3 regions of the Isoptericola sp. b408 genome follow, and region 3 is predicted to be linked to each of the others. Evidence: riboswitches for the same ligand, from Rfam matches in the RefSeq annotation. Region 3 holds a riboswitch; each other region holds the start of a gene.
The links. Region 3 has a riboswitch for cyclic di-AMP ahead of Q6347_RS12975 (C40 family peptidase). Riboswitches for the same ligand answer to the same signal wherever they lie in the genome.
Positions count from the first base shown of each region.

Region 1: another riboswitch for cyclic di-AMP. It lies ahead of Q6347_RS00900 (D-alanyl-D-alanine carboxypeptidase family protein); the one in region 3 lies ahead of Q6347_RS12975 (C40 family peptidase).
Region 2: another riboswitch for cyclic di-AMP. It lies ahead of Q6347_RS02790 (C40 family peptidase); the one in region 3 lies ahead of Q6347_RS12975 (C40 family peptidase).

Region 1 covers NZ_JAUQYQ010000001.1:191,981-199,157, reverse strand. Annotated here, with positions in the region: gene Q6347_RS00920 (patatin-like phospholipase family protein) at 1-686, shown strand, start outside; gene Q6347_RS00915 (DUF3626 domain-containing protein) at 698-1,540, shown strand; gene Q6347_RS00910 (DUF2180 family protein) at 1,550-1,771, opposite strand; gene gtfA (sucrose phosphorylase) at 1,965-3,497, shown strand; gene Q6347_RS00900 (D-alanyl-D-alanine carboxypeptidase family protein) at 3,510-4,451, opposite strand; cyclic di-AMP (ydaO/yuaA leader) riboswitch at 4,471-4,637, opposite strand; gene Q6347_RS00895 (ketopantoate reductase family protein) at 4,778-5,728, shown strand; gene Q6347_RS00890 (acyl-CoA dehydrogenase family protein) at 5,801-7,177, shown strand, end outside.
Region 2 covers NZ_JAUQYQ010000001.1:615,389-622,565, forward strand. Annotated here, with positions in the region: gene clpB (ATP-dependent chaperone ClpB) at 1-1,878, shown strand, start outside; gene Q6347_RS02790 (C40 family peptidase) at 1,961-3,304, opposite strand; cyclic di-AMP (ydaO/yuaA leader) riboswitch at 3,309-3,452, opposite strand; gene Q6347_RS02795 (septum formation family protein) at 3,747-4,439, opposite strand; gene Q6347_RS02800 (anaerobic ribonucleoside-triphosphate reductase activating protein) at 4,486-5,196, opposite strand; gene Q6347_RS02805 (ribonucleoside triphosphate reductase) at 5,186-7,018, opposite strand; gene Q6347_RS02810 (exodeoxyribonuclease III) at 7,128-7,177, opposite strand, start outside.
Region 3 covers NZ_JAUQYQ010000004.1:313,740-320,916, forward strand. Annotated here, with positions in the region: gene Q6347_RS12955 (MFS transporter) at 1-982, shown strand, start outside; gene serC (phosphoserine transaminase) at 1,025-2,152, opposite strand; gene Q6347_RS12965 (metal-dependent transcriptional regulator) at 2,192-2,893, shown strand; cyclic di-AMP (ydaO/yuaA leader) riboswitch at 3,029-3,192, shown strand; gene Q6347_RS12970 (C40 family peptidase) at 3,195-3,992, shown strand; cyclic di-AMP (ydaO/yuaA leader) riboswitch at 4,255-4,419, shown strand; gene Q6347_RS12975 (C40 family peptidase) at 4,422-5,264, shown strand; gene Q6347_RS12980 (universal stress protein) at 5,466-6,416, shown strand; gene Q6347_RS12985 (DUF559 domain-containing protein) at 6,540-7,177, shown strand, end outside.

The sequences.
Region 1 (7,177 bases), on a different contig from region 3:
GGTTTCACGGCGGTACGCAGGAGGGCGGCGTCGCCGAGGACTTCCTGCTCACCGACGGCGGCGTGTACGACAACCTGGCCGACCAGTGGCCCGACGGTCTCGAGAAGAGGCTGGAGCGCGCCCCGGAGCTGCCGGTCGTGGGCCGCAGCATCGACGAGCTCGTCATCGTCAACGCCACCACCGCGCTGAGCTGGAGGCGGCTGCGGTACGCACGCCGGTTCCTGGTGGGCGAACTGTTCACCCTGCTGCGGTCCAGCAGCGTGATGTACCAGGTGCCGACCGAACGGCGCCAGCGTGGTCTGGTGCACACCTGGGTCGACTGCGAGCGCACCGGGCGAGGGCAGCGCGGCGCGATCGTCCAGATCCAGCAGTCCCCGTACCGGGTGGCCGACGCGTTCCTCCGGAAGGACCAGGAGGAGCGGGCCCGCCGTGCCCGTGCCGTGCTGGACCTGCTCGGCGACGACGACGAGTCCCGCGAGGCCTGGCGGGCCCGGGCGGACTCCAACGCGGACGTGCCCACCGTGCTGCGGCGACTCGGGAGGACCGCGACCGTCGACCTGCTCGAGCACTCCTACGTGCTCGCCATGTGTAACCTGCACGTCCTGCACGGCTACCCGCTGCTCGATCTGCCGGAGCGCGAGCGGTTCGAGCGTCTCCTGGACGACCCGGAGCCGTCGGCGGCCTAGGCTCGGCCGGCATGGAGCCCGAGGACGAGCGGTGGCGCAGCGCGGTCGAGCACGTTCGGGACCGTGCCGCGGGAGGTCCGCTGCCCACGGACGCCCGGGTGGTGCTCCACTTCCACCCGGACGCCCCGGCCGGGCACGGGTCGGTGCTGGAGACGGTCGCGCGCGAGGGCGTCTACCGGTCGCAGTTCGAGACGAGGACCAGCAACGGCGGGTTGACCGCTTTCCCCGGCGGGGACCGGTGGCGGTGGGAGAGCCGGATCTTCGGCGGCGTGTACGACGACGCAGCACCGGCCGCCCGCCCGCGGTACGGGGCGCTCCTGCTCGACGGCGACCCCTACGGCGCGGCCCCGCGGTTCGGCTCCAGCTATCTGCGGCTGCGGCCGGGTGTCCTCGAGCGGGCGACCCTCTGTTACCCGGACAGCGTCCACACGCCGCACGACTTCGGCACCCGGGACCGGTCCGGCCTGACGGTGCTGCTGCGCTCGGACCCGTGCCGCGACCCTCTCGACCGCTACGTCGAGGCGCACGTGCACGGCGAGGTTCGCGTCGACCGCGACCTGGAGGCGGTGGTCCTGGACCCCTCTTACCGCGGGACGGCGGTCGCCGCGGCGGCGGAGCGGCTCGGCTGCGCCGTCGAGTGGCACCCCGGCTATCGGGCCTTCCCGACCGCGTTCGACGAGCGCTACCGGGGGCCGGAACCGGTCCGGCTCGCCGAGTCCGTCGCCGCCGAGGGCGAGCTGACGCCCGCGCTGCTGGGCCCGTGGCGCGGAGCCGACGACGTCGACCCCCAGACGCTGAAGCAGGTGTGGCACCTGCTGGCCCGTTACGGACGCCGCAGCGGCGCCCTTCCCTAGCCGGGGCCGCTACGCGACGTCGATCGTGTGGGCGAAGTCGGGTGCGCACGTCGTGCAGAACATGCGGCGGCCGAGGTCGCGCTCGCCGGGTGCCCCGGGGGAGTAGTAGACCTCCTTGTGCGCGTGGGCGGCCCGGGTGTGCTTGATGCACGAGCCGGCGCCGCACTGCGAGCAGACGGTGACCGCCGGGGTGGTGGCCTGGTGCTCGGTGGCGCATTCGAAACAGTTCATGGGACATCTCCTGGTACGTGTCGAGGCTCCGTCGCGCTCGCTGCCGGCCGTCCGGGGCCCCGCGGGTCGTGTCCTCCCATTCTCCCAGCGTCCGGGTGACACGCACGAGGTGTGCACGGTGGGCGTGGAGGCCGGGGGTGCCGCATGATGGCGGGCGAGGAACACGCCGGCGGACCCGACGGAGGGTGAGCGCATGGGAACCGCGGACCAGGTCCAGCTCATCGCCTACGCCGACCGGCTCGGCGGCGACCTGCGGGGGCTGGCGCGCTTCCTGCGCCGCTACGAGGTCGCCGAGTCGTTCGGGGGCGTGCACGTCCTGCCGTTCTACACGCCCTTCGACGGCGCGGACGCCGGCTTCGACCCCGTCGACCACACGGCCGTCGACCCGCGCCTGGGGACATGGGACGACGTGCGTGACCTGTCCCGCACCCACGACGTGATGGTCGACCTCATCGTCAACCACGTCTCCGCCGACTCCGCGGCGTTCCGCGACGTCGTCGCCCACGGCGACGCCTCGCCGTGGGCACCGATGTTCCTCACGATGTCGTCGGTCTTCCCGGACGGCGCACGGGAGGAGGAGCTGGCCCGCATCTACCGGCCCCGGCCCGGGCTGCCGTTCACGGCGCTGCGGCTCGGGGACGCGCTGCGCTACGTGTGGACGACGTTCACGCCCCAGCAGATCGACATCGACCTGAGCTCCGAGCTCGGCCAGGACTACCTCACCTCGATCCTCGACACGGTCGCGGCGGCCGGGGTGCGCCAGGTGCGCCTCGACGCCGTCGGGTACGCGGTCAAGACGCCGGGCAGCACGTGCTTCATGACGCCCGAGACCTTCGCCTTCATCGCGGACTTCGCGGCACGGGCGCGGGAGCGGGGTGTGGACGTCCTGGTCGAGGTGCACTCCTACTACCGGCGTCAGATCGAGATCGCGCGGGAGGTGGACCTCGTCTACGACTTCGCGCTGCCTCCGCTCGTGCTGCACGCGCTGTACACCGGCGACGGCACGGCGCTGCTCGACTGGCTGCGTGAACGTCCCCGCAACGCCGTCACGGTGCTCGACACCCACGACGGGATCGGGGTCATCGACGTCGGCCCCGACCAGACCGTCGAACCGGGGGAGCCGGATCGCCCCGGCCTGCTGGACCCGGCCCAGATCGACGCCCTCGTGGAGGGGATCCACGAGCGGACCGGCGGTGCGTCGGCCGCGGCGACGGGTGCCGCGGCGTCGAACCTCGACCTGTACCAGGTGAACTCGACCTTCTACGACGCGCTCGGCCGCGACGACGCGCGCTATCTCGCCGCGCGAGCGCTCCAGCTCTTCACGCCCGGCATCCCGCAGGTCTACTACGTCGGCCTGCTGGCGGGAGAGAACGACGTCGAGCTCCTGCAGCGTACGGGCGTGGGGCGGGACATCAACCGCCACCACTACACGGCGGAGGAGATCGACGCCGCGCTCGAGACGCCGGTGGTGCGGCGGATGCTGGCCCTGTGCCGGTTCCGCAACACGTTCCCGGCGTTCGACGGCGACGTCGACGCGACGCTCCACGGCACGGTGCTGAGCATGGAGCGCCGCGGCGTCGAGGTGCCCGACGCCGTCGCGGTCCTCGAGGTCGACCTGGCCAGCGGCGCCGGGACCCTGACCTGGTCCTCCGGTGGGCGGGGCGAGGCGTCGGTCGACCTCGCCGCCTTCACCCCGGACGACCTCGGCGGCCCGGTGGGGCCTTGAGATCGTCCGGTCTCAGCCGCCCATCTCGGTGACGGCGTCCGTGTACTCCCAGTGCCACGGCTCGTACTTGTCGTAGATCGCCCAGTCGGGGTTGTCCCAGCCGTAGGCCGGCGCGTTCGCGCGGAGCCAGTCGTAGCGGCTGCCGGAGTACGTCTCCGGGCAGAGGTCCACGGCCAGACCCCACCCGTGGTTCGAGGTGCCGGGCGTGGCGGCCAGGTACCCCTTGGCCTCCTTGGTCGCGACCTGCGCGGAGTAGCTCCGGTAGCCGTCGGTGATGCACATGTTCTCGCCGAAGACCACGCGGTAGGCCAGGTTGAGCCGGGCGAGGGCGACACCCGCGTCGGCGCGGATCCGGGTGGTCCCGTCCCACAGGGTGCACATCTCGCTCTCGGGGACGTACCCGTTGGACCCGGTGCCGCTGGCGTAGCCGTCGCAGCCGGGCAGCGGCGGCGGCGGGGGCTCGGGCGCCGCCTCGACGGACAGGGCGACCTTCTCCGCGGACATCGTGGCGTCCGCCGGCACGACGGTGCCGCCGACCGAGCCACCGGCCGCGCGGGACGTCGTCGGCGCGGCCCGGTCGGCGTTCCGGGAGGCGGCCTGGCCACGGTCGGCGAGCAGGGCCGCCTGCTTCGCGGCGCTCGTCACGGCCGCGAGGTCGGCGGCGGCGTCACCCGGGGCGCGGACGCCGGAGGGCGCGGCCTCCGGGCTCGTGGCGCGCGGCAGCTCGGTCGTGTTGGAGGCCACGGCCATGCCGGTCGTGGTCGCCATCGTGACGGCGAGGCCCAGGCCGATGCTCAGCGGCCAGCTCGTGGGCGCGAGCGAGGACCAGGTCGGGCCGGTGCGGCGGCGTCGAGCCGCGTGGCTCGCGGTGTGTCGTCCCTTGGCACGTGCCCTCGTGGGTGCGGGTCGTGCGGTCGCGTCGGGGAGCGCGGGCAGGTCGCGCGTGTGCCTCATCGGGCGGTGCGGGGTCGCATCGAACATTCTCCTGGCGCCTGCGGGGTTAGCTGTCGGGTTCGGGTCGGAGACTGACCCGGCCGGCAGGGCGTCCCTGCACGGCTTCACCCCGAGGGCACCGTGGTGCCCGAGAGTGGGTCCCCCGTCCCTGTCGTTCGTGTCGTCCGGCTCCGGGGCGGTGACAGGGCTCGGCGCCCGCCTCGGACATCTCACCTGGGGTGTGAGCTGCCTGGACACTATCCCTCCCGCCGCGAGTTGTCACGGGTAGATCACGGGTGCGCTACGTTGACCAACCTCTGACCCGATTCGCAGGAAGAAGGTGGACGATGGCGGAACGGACGTCACGTCGTTCGACGATCGCCGTGCTGGGCCCGGGGGGCGTCGGCGGGCTGGTGGGAGCGCTGGCCGCCCGGGCGGGCCATCGCGTGATCGTCCTGGCCGGCCCCGAGACGGCGTCGACCCTCCGTTCCGACGGCCTCCGCGTCACCAGCGGCTTCTTCGGGGACTTCTCGGCCGAGGTCGAGGCGGACACCGAGCTGCGCGAGCCGGTCGACCTGTGCCTGGTCGCCGTCAAGCACCCGTCGCTGCCGGAGGCCCTGGACCGGGTCCCCGCCGAGCACGTCGCCGCCGGGCTCGTCGTGCCGCTGCTCAACGGGGTCGAGCACGTCGCCGCCCTGCGCGAGCGGTTCGCGCCGGCGTCCGTCGCCGCCGGTGTCATCCGCGTCGAGTCCACCCGGACCGCTCCCGGGCGGATCGTGCACGGCAGCCCCTTCGTCGAGGTGGACCTGGCCAGCAGCACCGCGCCCCCCGACCGGCTCGAGGCCGCGGCGACGATCCTGCGGGACGCGGGGGTCACCACGCTGGTCCGCGACGACGAGGGGGCGATGCTGTGGGGCAAGCTCGGGCTCCTCGCGCCCTTCGCCCTGCTGACGACCTACCACGGGGAGCCGATCGGGACGCTCCGGACCGAGCGTCGCGACACCCTCGCGGCGCTCGTCGCGGAGGTCGCCGCGATCGGCCGGGCCGGCGGCGGTCCCGACACCAGCCAGACGGCCCTGCGCTTCTACGACACGTTCCCGCCCGAGGCGCGCTCGTCCATGCAGCGTGACGCCGAGGCCGGGCGGCCCCTGGAGCTCGACGCCATCGGCGGGGCCGTGCTGCGGGCCGCCGACCGGCACGAGGTCCCCGCACCCCTCACCCGGCGGCTGGTGACCGAGCTCGGCCGGTCCTCGACCTCGTCACCGGGCGCCTCGACGGGAGCCGGCGCCACTGGGTAGCGAGCAGGTGCCCCGGGGGGACATCCTGGAGCCGGCCCCTCGAGGACGAGGTCGACGACGACGGAGGATCCCATGACCGCGAGTCCGCCCGCCACGACCCCGGACGTCGCGACGCCGGACCCCGCGCAGCGTCAGCCGGCACCCCGCACCACCCACCAGGTCGTGAACCAGCCGCCGGAACGCGTCGACGTCAACGAGTACCTGGACTTCCCGGTGCTGCGCGAGGCGGTGCACGCGTTCGGCGGCGACTGGGGCGAGGAGCGACTGGTCGAGGCCGGGGCGCACGTCGGGACCGCGGCATTCCAGCACGCGGCCGAGCGGGCGAACATCCACGAGCCGGTGCTGCACACCCACGACCGGCGTGGCCGCCGCCTCGACGAGGTCGAGTACGACCCCGCCTACCACGAGGTGCTCGCCGCCGCCGTCGAGCGCGGGGCGCACACGGGCGCCTGGGCGGAGCCGGGGCCCGGGGCGAACGTCGTGCGGGGCGCCGTCTTCTCGCTGTTCTCGCAGGTCGAGCCCGGCCATGCGTGCCCCGTCTCGATGACGCACGCGGCCGTGCCCTCCCTGCGGCACGCGCCGGAGCTCGCCGCCGTCTGGGAACCGCGCCTGCTGTCGTCCGCCTACGACGGCACGCCGGCCGCTCCCGGGGACAAACCCGGCGTGCTCGTCGGCATGGCCATGACGGAGAAGCAGGGCGGGTCGGACGTCCGCGCCAACACCACGGCGGCCGTCCCCGCCGGCCCGGCCGGGACGTACCTGCTCACCGGGCACAAGTGGTTCTGCTCGGCCCCGATGTCGGACGCGTTCCTCGTCCTGGCCCAGGCCGGAGGCGAGGACGCCGGGCCGCCCGGGTCACCGACGTGCTTCCTGGTGCCGCGCGTCCTCGAGGACGGCACCCGCAACGCGTTCCGCATCCAGCGGCTCAAGGACAAGCTCGGCAACCGGTCGAACGCGTCGGCGGAGGTCGAGCTCGACGGCACCGTCGGGTATCTCGTCGGGGAGCCCGGCCGCGGGGTGCGCACCATCATCGAGATGGTGTCGCGCACCCGGCTGGACTGCGTCCACGGGTCGGCGGCCGGCATGCGCCAGGGGGTCGCCGAGGCCTTGTGGCACGCGGACCACCGCAGCGCGTTCGGGGCGCACCTGGTCGACCAGCCCGCCATGACGGCCGTGCTCGCCGACCTCGCGCTGGAGTCCGAGGCCGCGACCCTGACCTCGATGCGCCTGGCGGCGGCGTACGACGCCGAGACGGACGCCGAGCGGGCGTTCCGCCGTCTGGCCACGGCGGTGAGCAAGTTCTGGGTGTGCCAGCGCGGCCCGCACCACGCGTTCGAGGCGATGGAGTGCCTGGGCGGCAACGGGTACACCGAGGCGTTCCCGCTGGCACGCCGGTACCGCGAGCAGCCCGTCATGGCCATCTGGGAGGGGTCGGGCAACGTCATCGCC
Region 2 (7,177 bases), on a different contig from region 3:
CTGGCCGGCATGGTCGCCGGGGCCAAGTACCGCGGCGAGTTCGAGGAGCGGCTCAAGGCCGTCCTGGAGGAGATCACCGCCTCCGACGGCGAGGTCATCACCTTCATCGACGAGCTGCACACCGTGGTCGGCGCGGGCGCCGGCGGCGAGGGCGCCATGGACGCCGGCAACATGCTCAAGCCGATGCTCGCCCGCGGCGAGCTGCGCATGGTCGGCGCCACCACGCTCGACGAGTACCGCGAGAACATCGAGAAGGACCCCGCCCTGGAGCGGCGGTTCCAGCAGGTGTTCGTCGGCGAGCCCTCCGTGGAGGACACGGTGGCGATCCTGCGCGGCCTCAAGGAGCGCTACGAGGCCCACCACAAGGTCACCATCGCCGACTCCGCGCTGGTCGCCGCCGCGGCGCTGTCCGACCGGTACATCTCCGGGCGCCAGCTCCCGGACAAGGCGATCGACCTGGTCGACGAGGCCGCCTCCCGGCTGCGCATGGAGATGGACTCCTCCCCGGTGGAGATCGACGAGCTGCAGCGCGCCGTCACCCGGCTGGAGATGGAGGAGGTCGTCCTCAAGGACTCCGACGACACGGCCTCCCGGGACCGGCTGGAGAAGCTGCGCGCCGACCTGGCCGACCGCCGCGAGGAGCTCGCCGCCCTCACCGCGCGCTGGGAGGCCGAGAAGGCCGGCCACAACCGGGTGGGCGACCTGCGCGCCCGCATCGACGAGCTGCGCACCGAGGCCGACCGCCTGCAGCGCCAGGGCGACCTCGAGTCCGCCGCGCGCCTGCTCTACGGGGAGATCCCGCAGGTCGAGCGCGAGCTCGTCGAGGCCGAGCAGGCCGAGGCCTCCGAGGAGGCGGCCGAGGAGGCGGCGCACGAGACGCCGATGATCGCCGACAAGGTCGGGGCGGACGAGGTCGCCGAGGTCGTCTCGGCCTGGACCGGCATCCCCGCCGGCCGCATGCTCCAGGGGGAGACCGAGAAGCTCCTGCACATGGAGGACGTGCTCGGCGAGCGGCTCATCGGGCAGCAGGCGGCGGTGCGCTCCGTGTCCGACGCCGTGCGGCGCTCGCGGGCCGGGGTGGCGGACCCCGACCGGCCCACGGGGTCCTTCCTGTTCCTCGGGCCGACCGGTGTCGGCAAGACCGAGCTCGCCAAGTCCCTGGCCGAGTTCCTCTTCGACGACGAGCGCGCCATGGTGCGCATCGACATGTCCGAGTACTCCGAGAAGCACTCGGTGGCGCGGCTGGTCGGCGCACCCCCCGGGTACGTCGGCTACGAGGAGGGCGGGCAGCTCACCGAGGCCGTGCGCCGTCGGCCCTACTCCGTGGTGCTGCTCGACGAGGTGGAGAAGGCCCACCCCGAGGTCTTCGACATCCTGCTGCAGGTGCTCGACGACGGTCGCCTCACCGACGGCCAGGGCCGCACCGTCGACTTCCGCAACACCATCCTGGTGCTGACCTCGAACCTCGGCTCGCAGTTCCTCGTCGACCCGGTGATGGACCAGGAGGCCAAGCGCGAGAGCGTCATGACGGCGGTGCGCACGGCCTTCAAGCCCGAGTTCCTCAACCGGCTGGACGACGTGGTCCTCTTCGACGCGCTGTCCCTCGACGAGCTGGGACGGATCGTCGAGCTGCAGGTCGCGGCGCTCGCCCAGCGGCTGGCCGACCGGCGCATCACGCTCGACGTGACGCCGTCCGCTCGCCGGTGGCTGGCGGTCGAGGGGTACGACCCCGCCTACGGCGCCCGCCCGCTGCGGCGGCTCGTCCAGCGCGAGATCGGCGACCGGCTGGCCCGCCGGCTGCTGTCCGGCGAGACGGCCGACGGGGACACCGTCGTCGTCGACCGGGTCGAGGGTGCCGAGGGGCTCTCGCTGGCCTGATCGTCGCCGGGACGACGACGGCCCCGCCCTCCGTGCGGAAGGCGGGGCCGTCGGGCGCTCGCGGCGCCCGGACCGGTGCCGGTCAGATGCGGATGAACCGCGGGCTGCTCTGCCAGATCTGGCGCTTCACCACGCCGACGCCCGGACGGGCCGACTCGATGATCCGGCCGTTGCCGGCGTAGATCCCGATGTGCCCCGGCGAGTAGACCAGGTCGCCCTGCCGGGCGTTGCTGCGCGAGACGCGCGTGCCGAGAGAGGCCTGGGCCGACGACGAGCGCGGCAGGGTCTTGCCGATCGCCTTCTTGTACACGTAGGACGTGAACCCCGAGCAGTCGAACCCGGTGGCGGGCGACGTGCCGCCCCACGAGTACCGGTGCCCGATGTAGTTGTGGGCGACCCGGACGACCTTCTGGCCGCGGGTCATCTTCGGCTTGACGTGGACCTTCCGGTACTTGGTCGACTTCTTGAGTCCCTCGGCCCGGGCCGGCACCCCGACGACGCGGATCCTGTTCTTGCCCAGGTCGTACTTGCCGAGCCCCGGCCGGAACCGGACGACCCCGTACTTGTTGGTCTTCTTCACGGCGACCTTGTCGCCGGAGATGAACAGGCGCACGCGGCCCTGGACGGGCTCGCCCCACTTGCGCAGCTTCACCGTGTACTTCGGGCGGGTGTGCCACTTGCCCTTCGTGGCCGTGTGACGGCTCTTGGAGACGTACATGTTGGTCGTCGCCTTGGGCTTGATCCACACCCTGCGGTGCTTCGTCACCTGCTCCAACCCGGTGGAGGCGGCCGGCGCGACGACGACGCGGATGCCGTTGCGGCCGACGTCGTAGTGGGAGAACCCGGGGCGGAAGTGGATCGTGCCGTCCCCGTCGAGGCTCTTGACCGCGACCTTGGTGCCCTGGACGTAGAGCCGGACCCGGCCGGCGAACGCCTCGCCGTCCGCGGTCGCGCGGACCGTGTAGCGGGGGCGGGTGTGGCCCTGTCCCTTGCGGCCGGTGCTGCGGGACTTCGACACCGAGACGTCGGGCGTCGTGCTCACGACGACGGGCTCCTCGGTGGCGGTGCCGGTGTCCTCGGCGGCCGGTTCCTCGGTCGGGGTCGTGGTCGTCCCGTCCGTGGTGGTCGTCGGCTCGGGCGACGCGGTGTCCTCGACGACGGGTTCCGGCGTCGGGGTCGCGGTGCCGTCGGAGACCGACGTGTCGGTCGCGTCCGTGGTGGTCGTGCCGGCCGAGGTGGTATCGCCGGCGACGGTCTCGTCCGTGGTGGTCGTGAGCGCGTCGTCGGCGGCGGCCGATCCGGCGCCGGCGACCAGCGTGCCGCCGGCGAGGGCCGCCGTGAGCGTCATGGCGACGGCGGCGTGGCGTTTCCTGGGGGTGCGCACGGCACCCTGCGGGCGCGCAGCATCCAGCGAGGGTGTGGACATGGGGTACTCCTCCAGCCGGCGAGATGAGCTGTCGGGTTAGGCCGAGAAGTGGTGGCCTGCCGCCGATGGACGGCTTCACCCCGAGGGTGGCGCTGACGTCACCCGAAGAACCTGGGTCTCCCGCTGCTGCCGTCGGTGCTCCGGTGGGCCGTCCCGTCGGCAGCACTGGGCACCGGGCCGGTCGCCGCCCGGTCTCCGGGCGACGACAGGACGCTAGCCCCGAAACGGTCGGAGGTCACGGTCAGATAACGGTCACCTCCTGCGCCGATGGTGGAGGCGGTGTGAAGGGATCCGGCGGCGGGACGCTGTCCGACATGACGGACACGGCACGCCGGAACCGTCGGAAACGGCCGTCGACCGAGGGCCGGGATCGGGCGATCGACCCATCCGGGGTGCCGGGGAGGTGAAGATCGGGCACCGATCCGATGACGTTCCCGGCCGCTCAGTCCAGGAGCGAGCCGGTCCGCGTGCCGTCCACGACGGCCACGCACAGCCCCGTGCGGTCCCCGGCGGCCCAGGACTCCTCGCTCGGCGCCCAGACCACCAGCTCGACCCGTGTGGAGTCGTCCGCGCGCGCCTGCGGGCCCAGGAGGTCCGGGGTGCAGCCCCGCGCGGTGCGGGCCGCGGCCTCGTCCGCGCCGGGCCAGACGGCGTCCGCCGACGCGTCGGTGCGCCCGACCACCTCGGCCGCGTGCGGCTCGCCGCACGGCACCACCTCGACGCGTCCCACGGCGCCGTCGGTCGGGGCCTCGGCGAGGCACGAGCCGAGGACGAGCTGCACGGCGTTGACGGTCTGCGGCGCGGTGACGTCGGCCGCGACGGGTTCCCACGCCTCCTCGCGCGTGCTCGTCGTCAGGTAGGAGGCCCCCACGGCGCCGCCGACCACGAGCAGGATCAGGGCGAGGACCGACAGCACCCAGATCCGGGCCCGGCGCCGCGCCGCGGCGCGCTCGGCCGGCGTGGGTCCGGGGGCGCCCCAGCGGGCCCCGGGGTCCACCGGCCGGCGGTCCGATGCGCCCGTCGGTGCCGGGCCGGGGGAGGGACGGGCCGGACCCCGCGTCCCGTCCGGGGCGGGGCCGGACGCCTCCGGGCCGGGCGAGGCGAAGGAGAGGTCGTCCTCGGGGCGCTCGGTCATGGGAGCCAACCTACCGAGCCGGGCGCTCCTTCCGGGTCCGGGCGGTTCAGACCCCCACGCGGCGCTCGACGCCCGGCAGGTCGTCCTCGCGCAGCACGTCGGACAGCCGTCGGCGGTCCAGGCGGCGCACCCACCCGGCCCGTGCGCCGTCCGGTCGCGCCTCCTGCAGCACCCACCGGCGGACGCCGAGCGCGGTGAGGCGCGCGCCGATCGCCAGGACGTCCTCGCGGGTGTGCACGGTGGGGTCGACGGTGGTGCGGATCTCGTGGTCGACCCCGGACTCGACCACGAGCCGGGCCGACTCCCACGCCGCCCGCCCGGACGGTGCCGCTCCGGTGACGAGCTCGTACCGGTCCGGCACCGCCTTGATGTCCAGGCCGACCCAGTCCACCAGGGGCAGCACGCGGGCGAGCCGGGTCGGCCAGGGGCCGCCGGAGTGCACGCCGACCTCGAGCCCGAGGTCGCGGACGTCGCGGCAGGCGTCCGCCAGGCCGGGCTGGAGGGTGGGTTCACCGCCGGAGATCACCAGGCCGTCCAGGAGGCTGCGGCGCTTGCGCAGCAGCTCGAGGACCTCCGACCAGGTCGCACCGGGCCGCCGCCGGGGGTCGATCAGGGAGGGGTTGTGGCAGTAGGTGCACCGCCACGGGCATCCCTGGGTGAACGCGGTGGCGACCAGACGACCGGGCCGGTCGACCGTCGAGAACGGCACGAAGCCGGCGATGCGCAGCGGTGCCCGGGCCGGCGCGTCAGGCGACATCGACGGTCACCGCCGCGGGCTCCCGGGAGGCCGCGGGCTCCCGGAACGGCACGCGCTCGGCGTACTCGCCCTGCTTGCCGGTGTTGAAGGACGCCACGGGGCGGAAGTACCCCATCACCCGGGTCCACACCTCGGTCCCGGCGCCGCAGGTCGGGCAGGACCGCACGTCGCCCGCGAGGTAGCCGTGCGTGGCGCAGATCGAGAACGTCGGCGTCACCGTGAGGTAGGGCAGCCGGTGGTTCTCCAGGGCACGGCGCACGAGCAGCCGGCACGACTCGGCGCCGGACATCTGCTCGCCCAGGTAGAGGTGCAGCACCGTGCCACCCGTGTAGCGCCGCTGCAGCTCGTCCTGGCGGGCGAGTGCCTCGAACGGGTCGTCGGTGAAGCCGACCGGGAGCTGGGTGGAGTTCGTGTAGTACGGCTGCTCCGGGGTCCCCGCCTGCAGGATCCCCGGGTAGCGGGCGCGGTCCTCGCGGGCGAACCGGTAGGTCGTGCCCTCGGCAGGGGTCGCCTCGAGGTTGTACAGGTGGCCGGTGCGCTCCTGGATCTCGACGAGGCGCGTGCGCAGGTGGTCGAGCAGCTCGAGGGCCGTGGCGTGCCCGGCCGGCGTGGTGATGTCCTCGGTGTCGGCGGTGGCGTTGCGGATCATCTCGTTGACCCCGTTGACGCCGATGGTGGAGAAGTGGGCGTCGAGCGTCCCGAGGTAGCGCCGCGTCCAGGGGTACAGCCCGCCGTCCATGAGCCGCTGGACCGTCTCGCGGCGTGCCTCGAGACCGTCGGCGGCGAGGTCGACGAGGCGGTCCAGCGCCGCGTACAGCGCCTCGCGGTCCGGGCCGTGGACGTGCCCGAGCCGGGCGCAGTTGATCGTGACCACGCCGAGCGAGCCGGTCTGCTCGCCGGACCCGAACAGCCCGTTGCCGCGCGCGAGCAGCTCGCGCAGGTCGAGCTGGAGGCGGCAGCACATCGAGCGCACGTCGCCGGGGTTCAGGTCGGAGCTGATGAAGTTCTGGAAGTACGGCGTGCCGTACCGCGCGGTCATCTCGAAGATCTCCTCGGAGATCTCGGAGTCCCAGTCGAAGTCCGGCGTGATGTTGTACGTCGGGATCGGGAAGGTGAACACCCGGCCGGCGGCGTCCCCGGCGGACATGACGGCCACGAACGCCCGGTTGATCATGTCGGACTCGGCCTGCAGGTCGCCGTAGGTGACGTCGAGGACGTCGTCGCCGACGACGGGGTGCTCGTCGGCGAGGTCGGGCGGGCAGGTGAGGTCGAAGGTCAGGTTGGTGAACGGCGTCTGGGTGCCCCAGCGGGACGGCACGTTGAGGTTGTGGACGAACTCCTGCAGGGCCTGGGTGACCTCGGCCTGGCTGAGGCGGTCGACGTGGACGTACGGGGCCAGCAGGGTGTCGAAGGAGCTGAAGGCCTGGGCCCCCGCCCACTCGTTCTGCAGCGTGCCGAAGAAGTTGACGATCTGCCCGAGCGCCGAGCTCAGGTGCCGGGGCGGCCAGGAGGCGACCGCCCCCGCGACCCCGCCGAACCCCTCGGACAGCAGCTGGCGCAGCGACCACCCGGCGCAGTAGCCGCCGAGCACGTCGAGGTCGTGGACGTGCAGGTCGCCCTGCCGGTGCGCGGCGGCCAGCTCGGGGGAGAACACCTCGTCGAGCCAGTAGTTCGCGATCGTCTTGCCCGCGACGTTCAGGACGAGGCCACCGAGGGAGTAGCCCTGGTTGGCGTTGGCGTGCACCCGCCAGTCGGCCCGGGCGACGTACTCGCCCACGGCGGCGGAGGCATCGATCTGCGTACCCACGGCGACTCCTCGCATCAGGCTTGTGAAGACATTCACGAGCCTAGCGAGGCGAGGGAGGGGGCCCTCCCGACACGCCGCGGCGGCCGGCGTGACATCGATCCGGACCGGCCGTCACCTCGGCGCCTCAGACCAGGTCGAGCACCACCGGCACGTGGTCGCTGGCGCCCTTGCCGC
Region 3 (7,177 bases):
CTTCGCGCTCGGCCTCGGGGTCGCGACCGCCTTCGACAACCCCGTGCGCCAGGCCTTCGTCGCCGAGCTCGTGCCCCCGGAGCGGCTGTCCAACGCCGTCGGCCTCAACAGCGCGTCCTTCAACGCCGCCCGACTGGTCGGACCGGGCGCCGCCGGCCTGCTCATCGCCGCCGTCGGCTCCGGCTGGGTGTTCGTCATCAACGGCCTGACCTTCGCCGCCACGATCGCGGCCGTGGCGCTCATGCGCCCCGCCGCCATGTGGGTCAAGGACCGGGCACCGCGCGGCAAGGGGCAGATCCTCGAGGGTCTGCGGTACGTGCGGGGACGCTCCGACATCGTCGTGATCATGGTGGTCATGGCCGTCGTGTCCACCTTCGGCCTCAACTTCCAGCTCACCAGCGCGATGATGGCGCGGGTCGAGTTCGACCGCGGCGCCGGCGAGTTCGGGCTGCTCGGCTCCGTGCTGGCGATCGGGTCGCTGACCGGCGCGCTGCTCGCCGCCCGGCGCGAGCGCCCGCGGGTGCGGCTCGTCATCGGTGCGGCCTTCGCCTTCGCGGTCGCGACGGCGGTCAACGCCCTCATGCCGACCTACTGGCTCTACGTCGTCACGACCATCCCGGTCGGCCTGTCCGCGCTGACGATGATGACCGCGGCCAACTCCACCATCCAGACCTCGATCGACCCGGTGATGCGCGGGCGGGTCATGGCCCTCTACATGATGGTGTTCCTCGGCTCCACGCCGATCGGCTCACCCGTCGTCGGCTGGATCGGCGAGGCGTTCGGGCCGCGCTGGTCGATCCTCGTCGGGTCGATCACCACCCTCGCCGTGGCGCTCGCGGCCACCGTCTGGGCGATGCGGTCCTGGCGCGTCACGGTGCGCTACCGGCTGCTGCGCCGACCGCACCTCGAGGTCGTCTATCTCGACCCGCCGGTCCCGGCCGGGGACGAGCCGGTCCCGGCGGAGCAGGCCCGGCCGGCCTGACGTCGGGCGCGCCGGCCGCGCTCGCCGTCCCCGTCAGCCTCGTCAGCCGAGCCGGTCGACCACGTAGGTGATGCACTCCGTGAGCGCCGCGACGTCGTCCGGGTCCACCGCGGGGAACATGCCGACGCGCAGCTGGTTGCGGCCCAGCTTGCGGTAGGGGAAGACGTCGAGGATCCCGTGGTCGCGGAGCAGCCCGACGACGGCCCCCGCGTCGACCGACGGGTCCAGGTCGATCGTGCCCACCACCGGGGAGCGCTCCGCCGGGTCGGTGACGAAGGGTGTCGCCCACGGCGTCGCCGCCGCCCAGCCGTACAGGACCTGCGCCGAGCGCTCGCAGCGGCGCACGGACCAGTCCAGCCCGCCGTGCTCGAGCAGCCACTCGACCTGGTCGGCCAGCATGACCAGCGTCCCGACGGCGGGGGTGTTCAGCGTCTGGTCCTGGCGGGAGTTCTCCAGCGCCGTGGTCAGCGACAGGAACTCCGGCACCCACCGGCCGTCGCCGGACGACTCCACCTCCCGGGCGCGCTCCACGGCCGCCGGGGAGCACAGCGCCAGCCACAGGCCGCCGTCGGCGGCGAAGGCCTTCTGCGGGCCGAAGTAGTAGACGTCGGTCTCGTGCAGGTCGACCGGCAGCGCGCCCGCACCCGAGGTCGCGTCGGTCAGCAGGAGCTGGTCGGGGCCGCCCGGGCGGCGCACGGGGGCGACCGCCCCGGTCGAGGTCTCGTTGTGCGGGGTGGCGTAGACGTCCACGGCGTCCGACGGCGTCAGGTGGGCCACCGTCCCGGGTGCGGCCTCGACCACCTCGGGGTCGTCGAGGAAGGGTGCCCGGGCGGTGGCGGCGGCGAACTTGGCCCCGAACTCCCCGAACACGGCATGCTGGGCCCGCCGTCGGACGAGGGACGCCGTGGCGACCTCCCAGAAGGCGGTCGACCCGCCGTTGCCGAGGGCCACCTCGTACCCCGCGGGCAGGTCGAACAACTCGGTCAGGCCCGTGCGCACCCGGTGCACCAGATCCTTGACCGGCGCCTGCCGGTGCGACGTGCCGAGCACCGGGCGTGCCGGGTCGCCGGCCGCGACGAGGGCCTCGACCTGGCCCGTGCGCACCTTGGAGGGGCCGGAGCCGAAGCGGCCGTCGGAGGGCAGCATCGACGCGGGGATCTGGAGGGTCATGCGAATAGACTAGGCCCGGGCCTCAAGACGGGAGCGGACGTGACGGACCTGATCGACACCACCGAGATGTACCTGAAGACGATCTACGAGCTGGGTGAGGAAGGCATCACGCCGCTGCGCGCCCGGATCGCGGAACGTCTGGGGCACTCGGGCCCGACCGTCTCCCAGACGGTCGCGCGGATGGAGCGGGACGGTCTGGTCGTCGTCACCGGTGACCGGCACCTCGAGCTGACCGCCGACGGTCAGGAGAAGGCCGTGCGGGTCATGCGCAAGCACCGTCTGGCCGAGCGTCTGCTCACCGACGTCATCAAGCTCGACTGGCCGCAGGTGCACAACGAGGCCTGCCGGTGGGAGCACGTCATGAGCGACCTCGTCGAGCGTCGGCTGGTGACCCTGCTCGACCACCCGCACCACGACCCGTACGGCAACCCGATCCCGGGGCTGTCGGAGCTGGGGGAGCAGTACGAGGAGCTGCCGTTCCTCGAGGGCGTGCAGTCCCTGCCGCTGTACCTGGAGTCCGGGGCCGACGCCTCCGCGACGGTCGTGCTGCGCCGCATCGCCGAGCCGGTCCAGGTCGACGACGAGTTCCTCCTGCGGCTGTCCGACGCGGGCCTCTTCCCGGGCGCGAGCATCGAGGTGGAGCGCGCCGGCGACGACTTCGTCGTCCGTCTGGTCGACGGTGACGGTGCCCTGGAGCTGCCGGAGGAGCTGGCCAAGCACCTCTTCGTCGCAGCCCGCTGAGATCTCGACGCGACGCATCGGACGCGAGACGTGACCGGAGCGTGACATCGGCGGGGAGGTTCCGGTACGGTCAGACTCGCTCGCGCGGGTGTCTCGCGCGAGTACCGGGACGGGCGCCTAACCCTGTCACCGTCCTGGTTCCCACGGATGACCGCACGACAGGGGCGGGGGACCCACGATTCGGGCACCGGTGACGGTGTCCTCGGGGTGAAGTCCCACGGTTCGTACGGACCGCGGGGCCGGGTGTTTTCTCCCACCCGAACCCGACAGCTGACCTCGTAGGCGAACGGAGAGGTTGAACGTGACTGCTCGCAGCATGCGCGGTAAGCACCGCGCCGCACGCCGCCCCATGATGGCGGCCCCCTCCGCGGCCGCAGGCCGTCGGGCTGCTGTGGTGGCGACCGCCGGTGGTCTCCTGGTTTCCACGATCGGTGGCGCGAGCGCCGCCCACGCGGCGCCGGTGGACGCGGACGCGGCCAAGAAGCTGAGCACCGTGGACCTGGGTGCGCTGACCGACCAGGCGCGCCAGGCGCTCGAGGCGGCCCCGGTGGTCACCGTCGACGCCGAGGCCAAGGTCCAGGTCGAGCGCGTGACGCCCACGATCGTCGAGCGGGCGGACATCAAGGCCGCGCCGGAGCCCGAGCCGGAGCCCGTGCGCGAGGCGGCGCCGTCGCGCTCCTCCGAGCGCGAGTCGCTCTCGAGCTCGTCCTCCTCCTCCTCGACGACGACGTCCTCCTCGGCCACCACGGCCGTGCCGGACTCCGCCGTCGGGTCGACGATCGTCTCCATCGCCTCGCGCTACGTGGGCGTCCCGTACGTCTCCGGTGGCACCACGCCGTCCGGCTTCGACTGCTCCGGGTTCACCCAGTACGTGTACGCCCAGGCCGGTATCTCGCTGCCGCGGTCGTCCTCGGACCAGCGCTACGCCGGCAGCGTGGTCTCCCGCTCCGCCGCGCAGCCGGGCGACCTCATCTGGACCCCGGGCCACATCTCCATCTACGCGGGTGGCAACACGCAGATCGACGCCCCGCGTCCGGGCAAGACGATCCAGTTCCGGAACATCTGGCAGTCCAACCCGACCTTCATCCGAGTCGGCTGAGACGCCGGCACCTCGTGCCGAGGGCCCTGTCGCGCGCAGAGCGCGGCAGGGCCCTCTGTCGTGCCGCGAGGTGCTCCCGGGGGTCCCGGACGCCGGACACCCCTCGAGGGACTCAGCGGGGGGCGCAGTGCCCTCTGCGGGCCCCTCGGACGTGTATCGCCGCAGATCGTGATCGAAACGTGACATCGGGGCGTGTATCAGATACCGTTCTCGCGTCCGGTGGAGCAGTCTGCCGGACCTCGACCGGACGCCGAGCCCTGCCGCCGGTCGGGAACCGAGACCCTAGGCAGGGGCGGGGGACCCACTCTCGGGCACCGGACACGGTGTCCTCGGGGTGAAGTCCCACGGTTCGTCCGAACCGTGGGGCCGGGTGATTTCTCCCACCCGAACCCGACAGCTGACTTCGTAGGCGGACAGGAGAGGGAAGACGTGAACGCACGCACCACGACGCGCGGTCGGCACCTGGCCGCCCGCCGCCCCATCACCGCACCATCTGCAGCCGCGAGCCGTCGTGCTGCCGTGATGGCCACCGCCGGCGGTCTGCTGGTCTCCACGATCGGTGGCGCCACCGCCGCGCACGCCGCGCCCGTGGACTCGGACGCGGCCAAGAAGCTGAGCACCGTGGACCTCGGTTCGCTGACCGACCAGGCCCGCGAGGCCCTGGAGTCCGCGCCCGTGGTCACCGTCGACTCCGGTGCCAAGGTCCAGGTCGAGCGCGTGACGCCGAAGATCGCCGAGAAGGCGGACATCAAGGCGGCCCCCGAGCCCGAGCCCGAGCCGGAGCCCGTGCGCGAGACGACCACCTCGCGCTCCGCCGAGCGGGAGCCCACGTCGACGTCGAGCTCGTCCTCGTCGTCGTCCTCGTCCTCGTCGAGCTCGACCGAGAGCTCCAGCTCCAGCTCCTCGACGCCGACGGCCGACAGCTCGCGGGGTTCGCAGGTCGTGTCCATCGCGGCCCGCTACCTCGGCACGCCGTACGTCGTCGGCGGCGCCTCGCCGTCCGGGTTCGACTGCTCGGGCCTGGTGACCTACGTGTACGCGCAGGTCGGCGTCTCGCTGCCGCACTCCTCGAGCGCGATCCTCAGCGCGTCCAACACGACGCAGATCTCGCAGTCGTCGGCGCAGCCGGGCGACCTCATCTGGTCCCCGGGGCACATCTCGATCTACATCGGCAACGGCCAGCAGATCGAGGCCACGCGCCCCGGCGGCTGGACCGTCCGCCAGTCCAGCCTCTGGCAGTCCAGCCCGACCTTCCTGCGGGTCACCGGCTGACCGACGCCTCGACCGTCCGCCCCGACGCCCCGGCACTCCTCGTGAGTGCCGGGGCGTCGTGCGTCCGGGCACGGCCCGGCCCCCGAGCGCGCCACGCGGTGTCGCCGGGCGGCCTTTGCTGCGTCTTGCGGGGCGCTTTCGTTAGGCTTGAACCAGGCGGATGCCGGACGGCGAGGTCCGGACGCAGACGGGAGGCGCGAGATGACACGTCCTGAGGTCGTCCTGGTGGGGGTCGACGGTTCCGACGCGAGCATGCACGCCCTGGACTGGGCCGCGGCGTACGCGGCACGTGTCGGGTGGAGCCTGCACGTCGTGTGCAGCTACTCGTTGCCGTCCTTCACGGCCGCCTCCCTGGACGGCGGCTACGCGGCCCTCGACGACACCGCGATCGCCGAGGGGGCCAAGGCGGTGCTGTCCGAGGCCACGGCAAGGGTCGAGGGGATCGGCGTCCCGGTCACGGGGACGGTCGCCACCGGGGACGCCGCCGGGGTGCTCGTCGAGATGTCCGCGGAGGCGTGCCTGGCCGTCGTGGGGACGCGCGGGCGCGGCGGATTCACGGAGCGTCTGCTGGGGACGGTGTCCTCGGCGCTGCCGGCCCACGCGCACTGCCCGACGGTGGTCGTGCCCTACCGGCAGGAGGTCGCCGAGACCGACGACCCGGAGCGGCGCGACGGCGACCGGATCCACGACGTGCGGCGGATCGTCGTCGGGGTCGACGGGTCGCCGACCGCGGAGATCGCGTTGCGGCACGCCGTCGAGCAGGCCGAGACCTGGGACGCCGAGCTCGTCGCCGTGGCCGGGGTCCCGCTGGGCAGCGGGGCCGGCGTGCTGGCGTGGCTGCCGTCCCAGATCGACCACGAGCAGATCCTCGACGACGTCAAGGCAGGTCTGGACGTCATCGTCGACCGGGTCGCGGCCGAGCACCCGGGGCTGACGATCAAGCGCCACGTCCTGGACGGGTCCGGTGCCGAGCTCCTGACGGAGTTCTCGGGCGCGGCGGACCTCGTCGTGGTCGGTTCGCGGGGGCGGGGCGGGTTCCGCGGGCTGCTGCTCGGGTCGACGAGCCAGGCCGTGCTGCACCACTCCAAGTGCCCGGTGCTCGTGGTCACCCGCCGGTGCGACGAGGAGCTGCAGGCCGACTCGGCCGCCTGACCGCCTGTTGTGGGCATGAAATCGGCAGCCCGACACGGGTCCGCGCCTGCAGATTCCACGCCCACAACGCGGGGTTGTGGATGACGGGCCCGCGGCGGGGCATGGCTCTGCCACGGTCGTGGCGTGCTGCGAACCACGGCGGAGGGACCCACCCGTGAACCGTTCCGCGTCGCCGACGCGCTCGCTCAGGGGGCGGACCCCGCCGCGCTGCGCCGGGTCGACCTCGACGCGCCGTTCCACGGCGTCCGCGCCCCTGCCGCGTCCGTCTCCGACCTGGAGGGACGGTGCCGGGCACTGATGGCCGTGCTGGACGACGGTGTCGTCTTCAGCCACGTCACGGCGCTGCGGCTGCTCGGGGTCGACGTGCCGTGGACCCTGCGGCACGAGGCGGGCGACGACGCGCCGCCGCACGTCGTCACCTCGCGCGAGGCGGACCGGCCGCAGCGTCAGGACGTGGTCGCCCACCGGTCACGGCAGGAGTTCCTGGACACCATGGTGGTCCGAGGGCTCCCGGTCACCACGCCGGCGCAGACGTTCGTGCATGTCGCGGCAGGCCTCCGGGTGCCGGACGACGTCGTCGTGCTCGGTGACGCGATGATGCGGCACCGGCGCGAGCTCGTGCTGCCCGCGCAACTGGCCGACGTCGCCGGACGGACGCGGAAGGTCAAGGGGATCGCCCAGGTCCGCGCCCAGGTCCCGCGGGTCCGACCCGGCACCGACTCGGTGATGGAGACGCGGACCCGCCTGCGGCTCACCGACGC